DNA from 4 places in the Aeribacillus sp. FSL K6-3256 genome. Region 1 is predicted to be linked to each of the others. Evidence: riboswitches for the same ligand, from Rfam matches in the RefSeq annotation. Region 1 holds a riboswitch; each other region holds the start of a gene.
The links. A riboswitch is a leader RNA that binds a small molecule or an ion and turns the genes downstream of it on or off. The one in region 1 is predicted to bind thiamine pyrophosphate.
Positions count from the first base shown of each region.

Region 2: it holds a riboswitch for thiamine pyrophosphate, as region 1 does, so the genes downstream of both, tenI (thiazole tautomerase TenI) here and thiT (energy-coupled thiamine transporter ThiT) in region 1, are expected to answer to the same signal.
Region 3: it holds a riboswitch for thiamine pyrophosphate, as region 1 does, so the genes downstream of both, thiC (phosphomethylpyrimidine synthase ThiC) here and thiT (energy-coupled thiamine transporter ThiT) in region 1, are expected to answer to the same signal.
Region 4: it holds a riboswitch for thiamine pyrophosphate, as region 1 does, so the genes downstream of both, NSQ84_RS06920 (acetylornithine deacetylase) here and thiT (energy-coupled thiamine transporter ThiT) in region 1, are expected to answer to the same signal.

Region 1 is NZ_CP150188.1:3,239,893-3,244,393, reverse strand. Features, by position in the region: gene NSQ84_RS15665 (carbon-nitrogen hydrolase family protein) at 1-520, shown strand, start outside; gene menC (o-succinylbenzoate synthase) at 785-1,894, shown strand; gene thiT (energy-coupled thiamine transporter ThiT) at 1,936-2,496, opposite strand; TPP riboswitch at 2,566-2,669, opposite strand; gene NSQ84_RS15650 (DUF418 domain-containing protein) at 2,842-4,077, shown strand; gene NSQ84_RS15645 (DUF2179 domain-containing protein) at 4,181-4,501, shown strand, end outside.
Region 2 is NZ_CP150188.1:1,083,904-1,088,404, reverse strand. Features, by position in the region: gene thiS (sulfur carrier protein ThiS) at 1-149, opposite strand, end outside; gene thiO (glycine oxidase ThiO) at 157-1,269, opposite strand; gene tenI (thiazole tautomerase TenI) at 1,271-1,870, opposite strand; TPP riboswitch at 2,010-2,118, opposite strand; gene NSQ84_RS05290 (monovalent cation:proton antiporter family protein) at 2,173-4,026, opposite strand; gene mgtE (magnesium transporter) at 4,052-4,501, opposite strand, start outside.
Region 3 is NZ_CP150188.1:2,592,892-2,597,392, forward strand. Features, by position in the region: gene floA (flotillin-like protein FloA) at 1-621, opposite strand, end outside; gene NSQ84_RS12500 (NfeD family protein) at 638-1,921, opposite strand; TPP riboswitch at 2,115-2,230, shown strand; gene thiC (phosphomethylpyrimidine synthase ThiC) at 2,365-4,107, shown strand; gene NSQ84_RS12510 (galactosyldiacylglycerol synthase) at 4,155-4,501, opposite strand, start outside.
Region 4 is NZ_CP150188.1:1,420,705-1,425,205, forward strand. Features, by position in the region: gene NSQ84_RS06905 (peroxiredoxin) at 204-752, shown strand; gene NSQ84_RS06910 (TlpA disulfide reductase family protein) at 845-1,300, shown strand; gene NSQ84_RS06915 (hypothetical protein) at 1,532-2,200, shown strand; TPP riboswitch at 2,266-2,366, shown strand; gene NSQ84_RS06920 (acetylornithine deacetylase) at 2,491-3,756, shown strand; gene tenA (thiaminase II) at 3,789-4,466, shown strand; gene tenA (thiaminase II) at 4,484-4,501, shown strand, end outside.

The DNA.
Region 1 (4,501 bases):
ACGGATTGTTTGGGGGGAAGGGGATGGAAGCACATTACCAGTGTTTGACACCCCTTATGGAAGAATAGGGGCGCTAATCTGCTGGGAAAATTATATGCCGTTAGCAAGGGCTGCGATGTATGCACAAGGAATTCAAATTTATATTGCCCCAACGGCTGATGCAAGGGAAACTTGGCAGTCAACAATCCGCCACATTGCTTTGGAGGGGAGATGCTTTGTTTTGTCTGCCAATCAATATGTGACAAAAGATATGTATCCGAAAGATTTGGCTTGTTATGATGAACTTGCTTCTTCACCTGAAGTAATGAGCAGAGGTGGTAGCGCGATTGTTGGACCGTTGGGCGAATATGTGGCAGAGCCCGTATTTGGCAAGGAAGACATCATCATTGCAGAACTGGATATGAAACAAATCGCCTATAGCCAGTTTGATTTTGATCCTGTTGGGCATTATGCAAGACCTGATGTTTTTAAATTGCTAGTCAACAAAGAGAAGAAGACAACTATTGAGTGGAAAAATTAATCTCATGATGAGACTCGTTTCTACGATTGATCTCATTATTTATTTGAGATTTTGCAGTTCAATAAACAATAAGGGAAATAAAGAAATCCCTTGCTCCTTTACATTAAGAAAGCGTTTATTTTATAATTAGTGTAAAACAAACGTTCGAGTGGATTCGCTATTTTAAGAAATATTTTCCGGGAAATATCGAGCCCTCTGGCGAATGGCAATGATTTTGTCGAACTTAGCTGAGAGCTTGTTTAAAAAAGGAGATGCTCTTAATTGATAAAAATTAAGAAAATTGTTTTGCATATATTACAGATGCGTTTGAAAGCCCCATTTTCTACTAGCTATGGAGACATTCACGATCGCGAATTGTTGATCGTAGAAGTAAAGGATGATGATGGTGCAGCCGGTTTTGGAGAAGGGGTTGCTTTTTCCATTCCATGGTATACAGAAGAAACCGTGAAAACAACTGTGCACATGATCGAAGATTTCCTCATTCCGATTTTATCAAAGACGACGTTTCATCATCCTCGTGAGTTGGCTGAATCGTTTCGTTTTATTCGCAGAAATTATATGGCAAAAGCGGCTTTGGAAGGTGCCGTGTGGGATCTATATGCAAAACAGCAAAATATACCTCTTTCACAAGCTCTCGGGGGAATGAAAAAAGAAGTTGAAGCTGGGGTGAGCATCGGTATTCAGCCAACAATAAAAGATTTAATCAGTCTTATTGAACAATATCAGGAGGAAGGATACAAGAGAGTAAAAATAAAGATTAAACCAGGTTGGGATATTGAAGTAGTTAAGGAAATACGGAAGCATTTTCCGAACTTGGATTTAATGGCTGATGCGAACAGTGCCTATACATTAAAAGATATAAATCATCTAAAACAATTGGATGAGTTTCAATTAATGATGATTGAGCAGCCTCTTGCGCACGATGATATTGTGGATCATAGCAAACTTCAAAAAGAATTGGACACACCGATCTGTTTAGATGAAAGTATTTGTTCCTTCGAAGATGCTCGAAAGGCTGTTGAACTTCGAAGCTGCAAAATTATGAATATAAAAATCGGCCGTGTTGGCGGTTTGACAGAAGCAAAAAAAATCCATGATTTTTGCAAAGAGCAAAATGTTCCAGTTTGGTGCGGAGGGATGCTTGAATCAGGGATTGGACGGGCCCATAATATAGCCTTAGCGACACTTGAACAATTCACACTGCCAGGAGATATATCCAGTTCATCTAAGTATTGGGAAGAAGATATTATTGAACCGGAAATATCGGTTTATAATGGAAAAATTGCCTTGCCTGATAACCCGGGGATCGGTTTTCATGTAAGCCGTGAAAAATTAAAAAAATACACTGTTGAAACGAAAGTATTTACCCTATAAACAAAATTATCCTCTGCATGTTTTGCAGAGGATGATTTTGTTTATTTTACAACCAATCTTGGCGCCGCCATAATGAGAATAACAGTAACGACAGCGCATAATACAAAGGCTCCTATCATCGTAATGCCGTTTACGATCAAAGAATAAACGACCGCTGACATTCCTTCTGGTGCATATTCTCCGAAGAAAAAGACACCGCTGATAAAATGCCAAAAATAACGTGCAAAAGCTCCGATGAAGACGCCAAAGATGATGAAAACAAGAGCAGAGCTTTTCTTTCCATCTTTCAGCTTATTTTGGATAGTTTTGCTGAAAAGACCGGCTAAACCGATAAAGGAAAAAGCTAGAAAATAGTCGATGAAGCCTTGAACAGGCGTCAGGATGTATGCATCACCTAATACAATTTGCAATAATCCCCATAAAAAGCCGGAAATGAAGCCAATCTTTGCACCGGATCGAAACGATAATATGAGTACAGGCACCATGGCAATGGATATAGAAATGGCTGATGATAATTGAATGGAAGGGAGAAGATCAAGTATAACTGCCAATGCTGCAAAGATTGCTGCTTCTATTAATAGTAATAAGCGATTTTTTTCCAAAAATAAAACCCCCTGTATATTATTTGCTATCAACAAATATCCATAAGGGGGAAAAAGGCTGTATCATGGATCAGTATACTTCCACATCCCTACGCTAGCATTAACTAACAGGTTCAAAGGGTCTGGACGAAATATCCGTCCACTCTCAGCATATAGCTCCCCTTGTGGATCTGTTGATATTCGAATCTTATGTCTATCATAATAGACTATAAGAAAATTGTCATTCTTTTTTCGCTATATTCAAATAAATTTAAACACGATAAAGCTGAAATGCAGCCTTTGGACAAAAAGTAATGAAAAAAGGGCGTTAACAATAAGAACTTTTTTCAGAATGGGGGTTTTGGTTTGAATCTTAAACGTGAGCGTTATGAAGTAGTGGATGTGGTGCGGGGGGCTGCGATATTTGGCATTTTACTTGTGAATATGGCGCATTTCAGCTATCCAGATGTATATTTATACCAAATAGGCAGCGAAAATTTTTTTACTGAAACATGGAGAACATGGGATTTTCTAACGAAAAATATTTTGGAAATATTTGTACAAATGAAGTTTATTACAATGTTCTCATTATTGTTCGGATTTGGAATCATCATCATGGAGGAACGGGCTTTAGGAAACGGCAGGAACTTTGTTTCTATATATATACGCAGACTGGTGGTGCTTTTTGTATTTGGACTAATTCATTCATTTTTCATTTGGGATGGAGACATTTTAATGGATTATGCTGTGCTGGGGTTTCTTCTCCTTTTTTTCCGGAAGTGTTCCTGGAAAACCCTTTTGGTATGGACTGTATGTTTATTTAGTTTATATTTGCTCCTTATTGGTTTGATGACGGCTGTATCCAATGGTGAGGATGCTTTAGTCCAAAAAAGAGAGCAGGCTGCCTTACTGGAAGAGGAGGCAAGAAACGCAATCCATTCATATCAAAACGGAAGTTTTACTGATATTTTCCATCAGCGTATTCATGATCGGCTTTTTTACATGTCTATGTCTGGCATGTGGCCTTTTCAACCGCTTGTCTATATAATAAACATGCTCCCATATATCAGCATGTTTTTAGTTGGCATGATATTTGCGAAACAAAAGCTTTTTCAAGAACCGGAGAAGCATCGAAGGTTATTAACAGCCATCTGGTTTTTCGGGCTTATCATTGGGCTTCCGTTAAATATTTTTGCGGTCACCGCTAAAAATAGTTTTTACATGGTGTTCGGTGCACCATTTCTCATGTTGTTTTATGTGATCTCTCTCATATTTTTATATTTTCACCCAATCTGTCGGCAAATTGTTAAGAAGATTGCGCCTGTTGGACGCATGTCATTGACAAATTACATCATGCAATCTGTTATTTGTACATATATTTTTTATCATTACGGATTGGGATTGTACGGTAAAGTATACCCCTTCGCCGGTTTTTGGCTTGCACTCGCAATTTTTGCCGTGCAGCTTATCATCAGCCATATTTGGTTTAAATATTTTCAATTAGGGCCGTTGGAGTGGGTATGGAGAACAGCGATGTATTTCAAGCGCCAGCCTATTCGCATGAAAAAGGAAGTTTCGAAGCATAATAACAGATCAAGATGAATTGTAAAAATGTAGTTTCAAATCTCAGATTTTGAGTTTATGATAGCTCTTTCTTTTTGAAAATAATTTATAGTATGATGGAACAAAGGAGTGTCTAGGCAACATGTTTCTACAAGCAATTTTTATTTTTTTGCTGCAATTATTGTATGTACCAGTATTGACGATCCGAACTATTTTGTTAGTGAAAAATCAAACAAAGGCTGCTGCTGGTATAGGTTTGCTAGAAGCAGCGATTTATATTGTCGCTTTAGGAATAGTTTTTCAAGATTTATCTAATATTTACAATATTAGTGCATATATTATCGGTTTTGGTGCAGGGCTGTTGTTGGGCGGTGAACTGGAGAAAAAGCTGGCTTTTGGATATGTAACATACAATGTGAATTTAATGGATAAAAATTCCGGATTAGTAAAAAAATTGAGGGAG
Region 2 (4,501 bases), 1.6 Mb from region 1:
TGGATACTGTATTGTTCTTTTGAAACAATTTCACCATTTCGTTCAACGACAACAATTCTTTCCTGCAATTGAAAAAAGTTCAGCAAATCTTCTATGTTCCGAACACTATTCTCCACTTCCATCTGCTGGCCGTTGATGCGAAGTTTCACTGTTTAATCACCTCCCTTTCGCATCAGAAAGCAATCGGTTTAAAGAAAAGCTATGCACATAACGCTCATATTGATTCGTTTTCAAAATCATGTCTTTTACGATCAAGCTTGTAATCGGTGCTAGAAGAATGCCGTTTCGATAATGGCCGGTCGCAAAAAAGATTCCCTCATGCTCCGGGTGCTCGGCAAAATACGGCCAGCCGTCAGCTGTTTGCGGCCTGAGCGACGACCAAGCACTAACGACCGGTTCAGACCCGATTTCTGGCATAATTTTCTGAACCTTTATCATTAATTCGGATACTCCTTTGACTGTCGGATGCGTATCCCAGTCGTTTTCATAAGAAGTTGCTCCAATAATAACGGTGCCGTCTTTTTTCGGTACGATATAACAGTGCTCGTAAAACACTGTTTTGTTGATCACCAGTTTTTTCGGTTTTATGGCTAAGCATTCTCCTTTAACGGGCTTCATTGGATTTCTCAGCCCCAGCTTTTCAAAGAAAAAGCCACTCCAAACTCCGCTTGAAACGACGACTTTTCCACATATAAAAACTCCTTGGGAAGTGACAAGCTTGTATGCTTTTCCCTCTTTAATCACGTCGAAAACAGGACATTGTTCAAAAATAGATGCACCATATTTTCTAGCGCCTTTCGCATATGCGTGGCAAACAGATGAACCTTTCACTTGGCCGTCATGCTTAAGCCAAAGAGCTCCCGCAATGTCTTCAGAAACATGTGGCTCATTTGCCAGTACGTTTTCCCTTGAATGCCATTCTAGTTCATTCTCATCTGCAAGCGATTGCAGAAAGCGGCCTTCTTCCTCAGTAAATGCAAGCCGATACATGCCTTCCTGCACAAGCTCAATATCCACACCAGATTGCTCCAATAATTCTTTTGCAAGGCTCGGATATAAATTTCGGCTCTCTAAGCATAGCTCAAAAAATATGTCTCTTTTTTCATTTTCAGAATGGGCACCCAGCATTCCTGCTGCAGCGGATGTCGCTTTACCTCCGATTTCGCCGCTTTCAAACACGGCGGTCTTCAGCCCTGCTTTTGATAGCTCATAGGCGATCCCTTGGCCGATGACCCCTCCCCCGATGATTCCAACATCAAAAACGTTCATTTTAAAAAGCTTCCCCTTTCCTGAAAAGTTTGGCAGCGCTCTCTGGATCTTTCGAAGAAAAGATATAGGACATAACGGCAATACCGCTTGCTTTTTTTTCTAAAACCTTTTGCATATTATCAGGCGTGATCCCACCGATGGCGATAATAGGAATATTGACGTGTCCAACGATTTTCCCAAGCAAATCTGTTCCCTTTGCCGGAAGTCCTTTTTTACTGTTCGTTTCAAAAACGTTTCCGAAAAAACAATAGTCTGCTCCGTCTTTTTCTGCTTTTACCGCTTCATCTAATGAATGGACGCTGACACCGGCTTTTATTTGCGGAAAAGCGCTTTTCACTTTTTTTACCGGCAGGCCGGTTCCCGGAAGATGAACATTTTGAACGCCTGTTAGGAGCGCAACATCGAGCCGATCGTTGATAACAAGCTGTTCTCTCCTTATCCCGTTTGCCAAAAGCTGTTCTACAAGATGAATGATCTCACATGGTCTTTTATTTTTTTCTCGTATATGAACGTAATCAACATGATCTGATATGGACAAAATTATGCGTATTAGCTCGTTGACTGGTTTTGTTCCGTCTGTTACGGCATGAAGCTCCAACATTGTACATTCCTTTCATGAGAAAGACGCTCACACTCGTCTTTCAAGGTTCAAAACTGGAAAGCAGCTGTCCAAGGGTGAGACTGGAAACAATAAAAAACCACCTTCCTTGCTGGAAAGTGGTAATGGAATATCAGACATATGTTTCAAATTCCCACTTCCCTACGCTGGCATCATCCAGATCAGGTTCAAAGGGTCTTAAAGTCAACACTTTAATCTCAGCCTTTCCAAAGGCTCCCCTAGTGGATGCTTATTAAATTTTCATACTAATTTCATGCTATCACAATTTGTTTTGTTTGCAAATATTATTTGCTAAATTCCAGCTCATCTTTTAACTCATTTACATATTTGCGGGAACCCGTTACAATCAAGCGGTCCCCTTTTTTCAATTCGGTATCGCCGTGAGGCACAATGGAATCTTCACCTCGAAAAATCCGGACAAAGATACAATCTCCTGTAAACGGAAAGTATCGAAGCTTCATTCCATCATATTTTCGGTTATTCATATTAATTTGATAAAGAGAGTTGTCTTGGTTTGTTAAGATCCGCATAACGCCAGGCGATTCGATCAAAGCCCTGAGCAGCGTTTTTGTTGACAGCATGACGGAAAATACGCTGATCCCCTTTTCTTTTAATGCTTGATCCAACTCCGGGGAAGAAATAGAGGCGATGACCTGTTCTACGCCGCATTCTTTTGCATATGTCGCAATTTCCGCATTTCTTTCTTCATCCCCAGTAGCCACTATTACTATATCAGCTTCCATTATGTGGTGTTCATTCAATGATTCTATCGAATAGTCTTTCAATTCTTCAATTTTAAACACCGATTGAGCAGTCCCGTTTTCAATTTTGTCTTGCTGTGTATGATATACGGTTGCTTCATACAAATTTTTGTCCAATTCCCTTGTGACTGGAAGGGTCATTTGATTTGCACCAATAAAAGCAATTTTCTTTTTTGGCTGCACCGCCATTTTTTTGGGGAATAATTTTTTAAATCCTATCGGCGTGATAATGCTTGTTAACACGGCAACTACTATTAATGCGTCAGCCATTTGCTTATCAATCAGTTCGATTCGCTGTCCAATTTCAGCTGCCGCAATAACTAATGATAAAGTAGCAGTCAACAAGAACGCCGCCGCAATCGTTGTATTCGTATCATACCATTTTCTCAGCACAAAAACGGGAATAAACTTTGAGATCAAGAGGGCGAGAAATAACAAAGGAATTAACAAAAGAAGGTTCGGATCTTTGATCAATTCCCATAAATCCAATTCCACCCCTACCATGACAAAAAAGATCGGGATTAAAAAACCGTAACCAAACGAATCTAGCTTTTGCACCAAGTCTGAATTAGGCGATAAAAGCGAGACTAAAACTCCCGCAAGGAAGGCGCCTAAAATATTTTCTGCCCCAAGCGTTTCCGATAAACCTACAAGTGCGAGAATTAACGTAAAAACCGCCCTTGTTCCAATTTGAACCGTTCCTTTTGACATCGTTTTAATAAAGGATCGACTTTTAAACCTTTTGCCAATGAAGTAAAGCAGTACGCCTGCTGCAAACAAAAGAAGCAGAAGCCATGTATTGCTTTCTCCTTCGCTGTTTAAGGAGACAAAAACCGCCAGCAAAATCATGGTGACAAGGTCGGCTATGACAGCCACCAGCAAAATAATTTGGCCGATGTTTGTTTTCATAATCTGCTCGTCTTTCAGCGTCGGCACTACTACTCCTAAAGAAATCGTTGAAATCACTAACGTCATGAAAAAGGCATTGCGGATAAATCCCATCCACATTAACAAATACGATAAAAGTAATGAAACAACGAAAATGCCAAGAAAAACAATTGACGCAACCAAAAAAGTATGAGGAGCGTTTTTTCCGTTGGGCAGCTTTTCTTCTTTTTTCTTCTCTTTGGAGAAAATGGTGAAATCAATCTCAAGCCCGCTTAAAAACATGAGAAATATAAATCCCAGCGTTGAGAGAGTTGCCAGCCATACATCTTCCTGCACTAAATTAAATCCCGTTTTCCCGATGATTAATCCGACAATAATTTCCGCAACGACGACAGGAATGAATGTCAGTTTGAACCGATGCAGCAAAATCGGGGTTAAAAAAGCGCCGACCAGCACGATGACAAGAGAGGTTACTGCATGTGATTCCATATTGCGCCTCCTTTAGCTAATTTTGTTAGAGCAAATAGTTCATAAATAGTGTCGCCATGCCAAAATAAATCAAAATGCTGATCATATCATTAATCGTTGTAATAAATGGACCGGAGGCCACAGCCGGGTCAATGCGAAGCCTGTGCATGACAAGAGGAACAAACGCCCCGGCAATTGTCGCAACAGTCAGCGTTGACAATATGGAAAGACCCACTAGCAGTCCTAAGAAAAATTTCTGCTTCCAAATAAAAATTGTCAGTGCAACAACAATTCCGCATACTGTTCCGGTAATCAAGCCGGTTCCAGCTTCTTTGAGAATAATTTTCCACACGCGTTCGGAAGTGCCTTCGCCTGTTGCAATTCTTCTTACGGCAACAGCGAGAGCTTGTGTTCCTGTATTTCCAGCCATCCCTGCAATTAATGGTATAAAGAGCGCTAAAGTTGCCACTTTGTTCAACGTTTCTTCAAACTGGCC
Region 3 (4,501 bases), 650 kb from region 1:
TTTGTTTAAAACTGTTTGTGAAATCATATCAGGGTTTTCCAGCACTTTTTTATGATCATCAGAAGAACCAATGGTGCTGACAATTCCTTCACCTACACGTGCGATAATCGTTTCTTCCCCGGCACCGCCAACAAGCCGGTCGATATTGGCTCGCACCGTGATGCGGGCTTTTGCTTTCACTTCAATTCCGTCCATGGCAACACCTGCAATAAACGGGGTTTCGATTACTTTCGGATTTACGCTCATTTGAACGGCTTCAAGCACGTCTCTTCCCGCTAAATCAATCGCAGCACAACGTTCAAAGCTCAATTCAATATTGGCTCTTTCAGCTGCAATTAATGCGTTGACAACTCGATCGACATTTCCTCCTGCCAAATAATGGCTTTCCAATTGATTCGTTGTGACATCAAGGCCGGCTTTATGCGCTTTAATTAACGGATTGATCACTCGACTTGGAATGACTCTGCGCAGCCTCATTCCAATAAGAGTCAAAATACTGATGCGAACGCCAGCTGCTAGAGCAGAAATCCAGAGCATAATCGGCACAAAAGAGAACAAGATGCCAAGCAAAATAAGACCTAATACGATAAGACCTAGTAAAAGAAAAAATGATACATCCATGTGACATACCTACCTCCTATTCATTTTCATTAATAGCTCTTACAACAATTCGTGAGCCTTCTACTTTAACAATTTTCACTTTTTTTCCTTTCTCAATATACGTCCCTTCTGTCACAACATCCAATCTTTCCTCTCCATCGGTCATTACTGTTCCTGCCGGCCGTAAAGCAGTCACAGTTACACCCGTTTTCCCAATTAAATCTGTACGATTTTGATTGGATACATAACCTTTCTCCGTGCTGATTGAATCATTTAAAATAATTTTTTTAAACCATTTCATACGCTTACCAATCACCTTTGACAAAATGAATATTGTGAATATCGAAATGGAACCGGCAATAAAAAGAGAAACCGCCATATGTCCTATATGATCAGCTGCTAAAAATAAACTTAAAAGGACTGAAAGAAAACCGATTGCTCCAATAATTCCTCCTGGAACAAACAACTCTGCAATTATAAGCAGAACCCCAAGCACGAACAAAACAACCGTTTCCAATCCCGCAAGCCCTGCAATAAAATGACCGAAGAAAAACAAAAACAGCGCCAATAGTCCAATAAAACCAGGAATGCCAAACCCAGGAGTGTACAATTCTAACACAAATCCTAAACCGCTAATCGTTAATAATATCGGAATGGTATACATGTTTGTTACAAAACGGGCTATTTTTTCAGCAAACGTCTCCTCAGTCTCTTGGATTTTTGCACCTTCCATTCCGATCGATTTCAAAAGCTCTGCCCGGCTTTTGGCGATGCCTTCACCATACCCGACTTCCATCGCTTGTTTTGCTGTTAATGTTAGTAATTCTCCTTTTTCTGCACCATATTCGGGCATATTCAAGCTGCTGTCTACCATCGCCTCAGCGAACATAGGGTCTCTGCCATGAAGCTCAGCAGCATTTCTCATCTCTGCTTTCCAAAACGATTGCACTTTTACTTCTGCAGCATTGCCATTGGAGTCAATGACAGCCGCTGACCCAATGGTACCGCCAGGATGGTAATATATTTGATCAGCCCTTAATGCTATATAAGCCCCTGCGGAAATCGCATGTTTATTTACATAAGCGATTGTTTTGATATCTGTATCCATAATCATTTTGCCTATTTCTATCGCTGCCTCTAAAGCACCGCCAGGAGTGTTCAATTCAAAAACAATGACATCCGCCTTTTCTTTTTCCGCCTCCTGAATGGATCGTTTAATAAAATGCACCAATCCTTTTTCAATTGTATTTTCAATCGGAATAAAATAAACTGTTTTCCCTTCAGCTGATTTGGCATCAAAAGACGCACAAATAATCGACAAGATGAGCAGCAGAGCGCAAATAGCGAAAAACTTATTGTTTGATTTCAGGCCTCTCCCCCCTTATTTTTTGCCTAATATTATTACGGACAATTGCGCAGAAAGTTTCAAAAATCAACAATTCTGCAAACAAACATGAAACGAAAAAATATTTTCATTATTTTTCATATTATGTTACTATTAAAAAAAATATATAACCATCTACTAGGGGTGTCCAATTAGCTGGACTGAGAGAAGAACGCGCCTGAAGTTCTTCAACCCTTTGAACCTGATCTGGATGATGCCAGCGTAGGGAAGTAGGTAGCGGGAGTATTTTATTGCCTTCTTTTTCTATATTGAATTGATCGGGTTCGTGCTAAAGCGAACCCGTTTTTATTTTTCACGTCCCATCTCCCCTCCTATTTTTCTATGCACATCTTCAGATAAAAAAATGGAGGAGGAGAAAAATGAAACATTATTTCGAAAACATGCAGTTTCCAGCAAGCAAAAAAATTTATGTGACTGGGTCGAGACCCGATATTCGGGTTCCGTTGAGGGAAATTCAATTAACTCCCACGAAAACGGAAGCGGGAACGTTTGAAAATGAACCTGTAAAGGTTTATGACACGAGCGGTCCCTATACAGATCCTGATTTTCAGGCAGATATTCATAAAGGTTTGCCGGCTGTGCGCAAACAGTGGATTTTAGACCGTCATGATGTTGTAGAATATGACGGGCGCCAGGTAAAGCCTGAAGATAATGGATTTCGCAATTGGGAAGATCACAATATTGCCACACCTTTTCATCGAAAGCCTTTCAAAGCAAAAAAAGGTGCTGTCGTTACACAAATGCACTATGCAAAAAAGGGGATCATCACCCCAGAGATGGAGTTTGTGGCGATTCGTGAAAACATGGATCCTGAATTCGTTCGTCAAGAAGTCGCTGCCGGCAGGGCCATTATTCCGTCCAACATTAATCACCCGGAAAGTGAACCGATGATCATCGGCCGGAACTTTCATGTAAAAATTAATGCCAACATTGGCAATTCAGCTGTAACATCGTCAATCGAAGAAGAAGTTGAGAAGATGCTTTGGGCCATCCGCTGGGGCGCTGACACAATTATGGACCTGTCAACAGGAAAAAATATTCATGCAACAAGAGAATTTATCATCCGCAACTCGCCCGTGCCGGTTGGAACCGTCCCGATTTACCAAGCGCTCGAAAAAGTAAATGGCGTTGCTGAAGATTTAACATGGGAAATTTACCGTGATACATTAATTGAGCAAGCAGAACAAGGGGTCGATTATTTTACTATACATGCCGGCGTGCTGCTTCGCTATATCCCTTTGACCGTCAAACGGACGACCGGAATCGTATCCCGCGGCGGTTCGATCATGGCGCAGTGGTGTATGGCGCATCATCAAGAAAACTTTTTATACACTCATTTTGAAGAGATTTGCGAAATTTTAAAAACATATGATATTGCCGTTTCATTAGGTGACGGCTTGCGTCCCGGATCTATTCGAGATGCCAATGATGAAGCGCAATTTGCCGAATTGAAAACGCTCGGTGAATTGACGGAAATCGCCTGGAAACATGATGTCCAAGTCATGATCGAAGGCCCTGGGCACATTCCGATGCATAAAATTAAAGAAAATGTTGATTTAGAAAATGAAATTTGCAAAGGGGCTCCTTTTTATACCCTCGGTCCATTAACGACCGATATTGCTCCCGGCTATGATCATATTACGTCAGCCATTGGAGCAGCCATGATCGGCTGGTACGGAACGGCCATGCTATGTTATGTAACTCCGAAAGAGCATTTAGGCCTTCCCAATAAAGAGGATGTGCGCCAAGGTGTTGTTGCTTATAAAATTGCAGCCCATGCCGCAGATTTGGCAAAAGGGCATCCAGGCGCCCAAATAAGGGATGATGCTTTATCAAAAGCCCGTTTTGAATTTCGCTGGAACGACCAATTTAATCTTTCTCTCGATCCTGAACGGGCACGCGAATATCATGACGAAACTTTGCCGGCAGAAGGAGCGAAAATTGCCCATTTTTGTTCTATGTGCGGTCCAAAATTTTGCTCGATGAAAATTTCCCACAATTTAAGAAAAATGGCCGGTTCAAGTGATTCTGATTTCGTTCAGGAAGGTTTGAGGCAAAAAGCAAAAGAATTTATAGAGGGCGGGTCATCCCTTTATCGATAAATAATTTTCAAACTAATGCTCCTAGAAGCTTTAATGGCTTCCAGGAGCTATTCATTCATTAAACGTTTGATCAATCCCGCTGGTTCAATCGGAGCTAAACTTTTATGATATTCATCCACTTTCGATAAAAATTTTGATAGCTGCTTAGATTGCAGCGCTCGAATAATGGAGGCCGAAATATTTGTTTCCTCTTGCCAATTTCGAAAATCAAACACCATCCCGAATTTCGTTAATTTCTCCAAATTTATTTCTTCCTGTCCTGGAAGAGTGTGGTATACAAATATAGGAATTTTTTTGTATAAACATTCGCTGATTGTCACACCCCCGGGCTTTGTCATGATAAAATCGACGCGATTGTACAGATCGTTCATTTGTTCTCTTGAAGAGATGTAAG
Region 4 (4,501 bases), 1.8 Mb from region 1:
ATTGTTCTCTTCACCGCAATGAAAATGTAAAACAAATTATTTAAATTAATTATTACTTAAAATTGACTAAAATTTTGTTGTTATATATAATAGTAATCGGAGGAAGGACATTGAGAAAATACTCAATTCATTCTCATTTGTTTTTGAAGGAAACGATCAAAAAGTTTCCTTTAAAATAAAATTTTAAAATGGAGGGTTACATAATGGCAGAGCGTTTGGTTGGTAAACAAGCTCCACGTTTTGAAATGGATGCCGTTTTGCCAAACAAAGAGTTTGGTAAAGTAAGCTTGGAAGAAATCATGAAACAAGGAAAATGGACAGTTCTTTTCTTTTATCCAATGGACTTCACTTTCGTTTGTCCAACTGAAATCACAGCTATTTCTGACCGTTATGAAGAATTTGAAGATCTTGATGCAGAAGTGATTGGTGTATCAACTGACACAATTCACACACACTTAGCTTGGATTAAAACTCCTCGCGAAGAGAACGGTTTAGGCGATATTAAATATCCGCTTGCAGCAGATACAAATCATCAAGTATCAAGAGACTACGGCGTTTTAATCGAAGAAGAAGGAGTTGCTCTTCGCGGATTGTTCATCATCAATCCAGAAGGCGAACTTCAATATCAAACAGTATTCCATAACAACATTGGCCGCGATGTTGATGAAACATTGCGTGTACTTCAAGCGCTTCAAACTGGCGGACTTTGCCCAGCAAACTGGAAGCCTGGTCAAGAAACGCTTAAAGTATAATGAAGCTTTTCATTCAAAGGGCCTAGCAGTACGTTAGGCCTTTTTTCAAACGATTATTTTTTTGATATTCATTCTTCAAGGAGGAAACGGAAATGAAATTACGTGAGCCAATGCCTGAATTAGTCGGAGCAACAACTTGGCTGAATGGCGAAGTATCGAAAGAGCAATTAATCGGTGAAAAACCAACATTAATCCATTTTTGGTCAATCAGCTGCCATTTGTGTAAAGAAGCAATGCCGAAAGTAAATGAGTTCCGCGATCAATATAAAGATAAACTGAACGTAGTAGCTGTTCATATGCCTCGCTCCGAAAAGGATTTAGATATTGATGATATTAAAAAAGTAGCGGAAGAACACGGGATTACGCAACCGATCTTTGTTGACAACGAACATAAATTAACCGATGCTTTTGAAAATCAATATGTACCTGCATATTATGTTTTTGACAAAAACGGCATTCTTCGCCACTTCCAAGCAGGAGGAAGCGGAATGAAAATGCTGGAAAAACGTGTTAATCGGGTGTTAGCGGAAACAGAAAACGCTGAATGATTCAACCATCTGCAAAACATTGCAGGTGGTTTTTCATTTTAGAAAAATACCTTTCCGGCTTTGAAAGGACTTGTTTTTATTGCTTCGAAGCTTTCAAAAGATAAGCATCTCCATTTACCATTCATCTGACATCCTTTTTCCAGCTCTCAATCCTAAAGAAATGATTCACATTCCAAATCACAACATGCTATAATAAATGATGCTAGTTTGAACAAAAAGGAGCATAGGTGGATGGCAAAACAATCACAAACTTTTTCCATTATGAATCTATTAAAGGTGCTTTTGGCTGTCATCGTTATCCTTTTCCTATTTTATTTGCTTGCATTTAACGACGTCGTCGTGCGTTTTATATCTCTGCTATTAAATGGATGTTTAGTTGTTCTCGCCTTCCTTGTCTATCGGAAAATAGACTATATGATAAAGATGAAAGAAGAACGAAAAGAGCCTATTCAAACCGAAAAGCTGCCTGATGAAACAGAAATGGCGCGAAAAGAACAGCAATTAAATAAACTGGAGCTTGATAAAACGCAATTGTTGGAGGAGCTATTAACAAAAGCCGGTATCGAAGAGGAAGAAAAACAAAAGTACCGAGCCAAAATTAGAGAAAAAGAGGATGAAGCTTCAAAGCTTCAACAAGAGCTAGCATTCATGAAAGGCCGGATTGCCAACTTGATTTTAAAAAGAGATCCTGAGATCGAGCGGATTGTCCTGCTGCTTGATGCGGATTTTATATTAAATCATTCGTTAGTGGAAATTAATCAAAGGTTTCAGGAAATTAGCGGCAGTTTTTCCGAACAATCCATCGAGCATTTGAAAAAGGCTAATTATATTGATCAACATTTGCAATTTACTCGAATTGGTTATCGTGAATTATTAAAGACAGCAAAAAGGATCAATTAACCGTTAGCTTGTATTTTTCTATATTTTATGATTTAATGAAATTAAATGAAAATTTCATAATATTAACATACCACTAGGGGAGCCGAAAGGCTGAGAAAGGCGTGTGCCTTGACCCTTTGAACCTGATCTAGATCATACTAGCGTAGGGAAGTGGTGCAGTAATATCGAAACCTGTCTATGGGTTTTGTATATACTTGCCCGTTCCCTTATATTGGGAACGGGCTTTTTGCATTACAAGGCTGGTTGGCAAACCATTTTTCAAAACAAAATGTTAAGAAAGGGGAGACAACGTGTTACAAACGCTATTTCAGCAAATTGATGAAAGGGAAGAAGAACTTCTGAATCTTCTAAAAACACTCGTATCGTTTGAAACGCCGAGCCCTCCGGCAAGAAATGCAAAAGAGGCTCAAAAGTATGTCGCCTCATATTTGGAAGACATCGGCTTTTCCATTGATCAATGGGATTTATATGAACAAGATCCAGTCGTAGTAGGAACGAAAAAAGGAAAAGATCCAGAAAATTACCACAGTTTAATTATTAACGGGCATATTGATGTCGCTTCAATCGAAGAGGGAGAAGAATGGCTAACGCCTCCTTTTGAGGCAACGGTTAAAGGGGATTACATATATGGACGCGGTGTAGCGGATATGAAAGGGGGAATGGCTGCCAGTCTGTTTGCATTAAAGCTGCTGCAAGAAAACGGCATTGAGCCGGGAGGGGATATCATTTTTCAGTCCGTCGTCGGTGAAGAAGTAGGCGAAGCAGGAACAAAATCGTGCTGCGACCGGGGATATCGAGCTGATTTTGCCATCGTTGTCGATTCAAGCAACTGTGAAATACAAGGGCAGGGCGGGGTGATCACGGGCTGGATTACGATTGAAAGCCCCGAGACATTTCACGATGGCACGAGAAGACAAATGATTCATGCCGGCGGGAAGCTTTTTGGGGCAAGCGCGATTGAAAAAATGATGAAAATTATTGAAGGACTGCGAGAGCTTGAACAGCATTGGGCAGTGATGAAAACGAGCAAAGGCTTTCCGCCTGGTTCTGCCACAATTAATCCAGCAGTGATTGAAGGTGGAAGGCACGCCGCTTTTGTGGCCGATAAATGTTCCCTTTGGATTACCGTTCACTATTACCCGGAAGAGCATTATGTAGAGGTGATCCGGGAAATTGAAGAACATATCCATCATGTTGCAATGGCTGATCCATGGCTTCGGAAATATCCTCCGAAATTTAAATGGGGCGGCACATCGATGATTGAAGATCGAGGAGAAATTTTCCCAGCTTTTTCATATGACGAACATTCACTCGGAGTGAAAACATTACAAAAAGCACATAAACTGGCATTTAATGAGGAAGCAAAGCTGACGATGTCCCCTACTGTGACAGACGGCGGCTGGCTGAGTGAAGCGGGAATTCCCGTCGTTTTATATGGACCGGGCACGCTTGAAGATGCACATTCGGTGAATGAAAAGCTGTCCATCCCCCAATTAAAAACATTTACAAAATCGCTGATCGCGTTTTTATTTGATTGGTATCAGAAAAAACGATGACAATTACAAAAGCTGCGAAAGGGGTAATTCAAATGTTTACAGACCGATTGTATAAAACTGCAAAACCGATTTGGGAAGCGAGTTACCATCATCCGTTTGTTCAAGGAATCGGCAATGGGACGCTGGATATCGACAAATTTCGCTTTTTTATGGAGCAGGATTATCTTTATTTAATCGAATACTGCCGCCTGTTTGCCCTTGGAAGCTTAAAGGCTCACAATCTTCAAACAATGACAGTTTTTGCTGATCTTCTACATTCGACGTTAAAAGTGGAAATGGATTTGCATCGTCAATACGCTGAAAGAATAGGAATAGAGAAGGAAAAATTAGAACAAGTTCAGCCTGCTGCTACAACCGTTGCATATACGAGCTATATGTTAAATGTGTCGCAGCGAGGATCATTGGCAGAACTGGTTGCCGCAGTCCTTCCATGTACATGGAGCTATTATGAAATCGGCACACGCTTACATGAGATTCCTGGTGCCAGTGAACATGAGTTTTACGGCGAGTGGGTAAAAATGTACGCATCAACAGAATTCGGTGAATTGGCAAAATGGCTGAAAGATTTAATGAATGAGCTTGCAGAAGGAAAACGGGAAGAAGAATTGAAATGGCTGGAAGATATTTTTGTCACAACGAGCAAATACGAATATATGTTTTGGGAAATGTCTGAACGAAAAGAAATGTGGCCAATCGAAATCAATTCTTAATATAGGAGAGAATGAACATGAAATTTTCTGAAAAA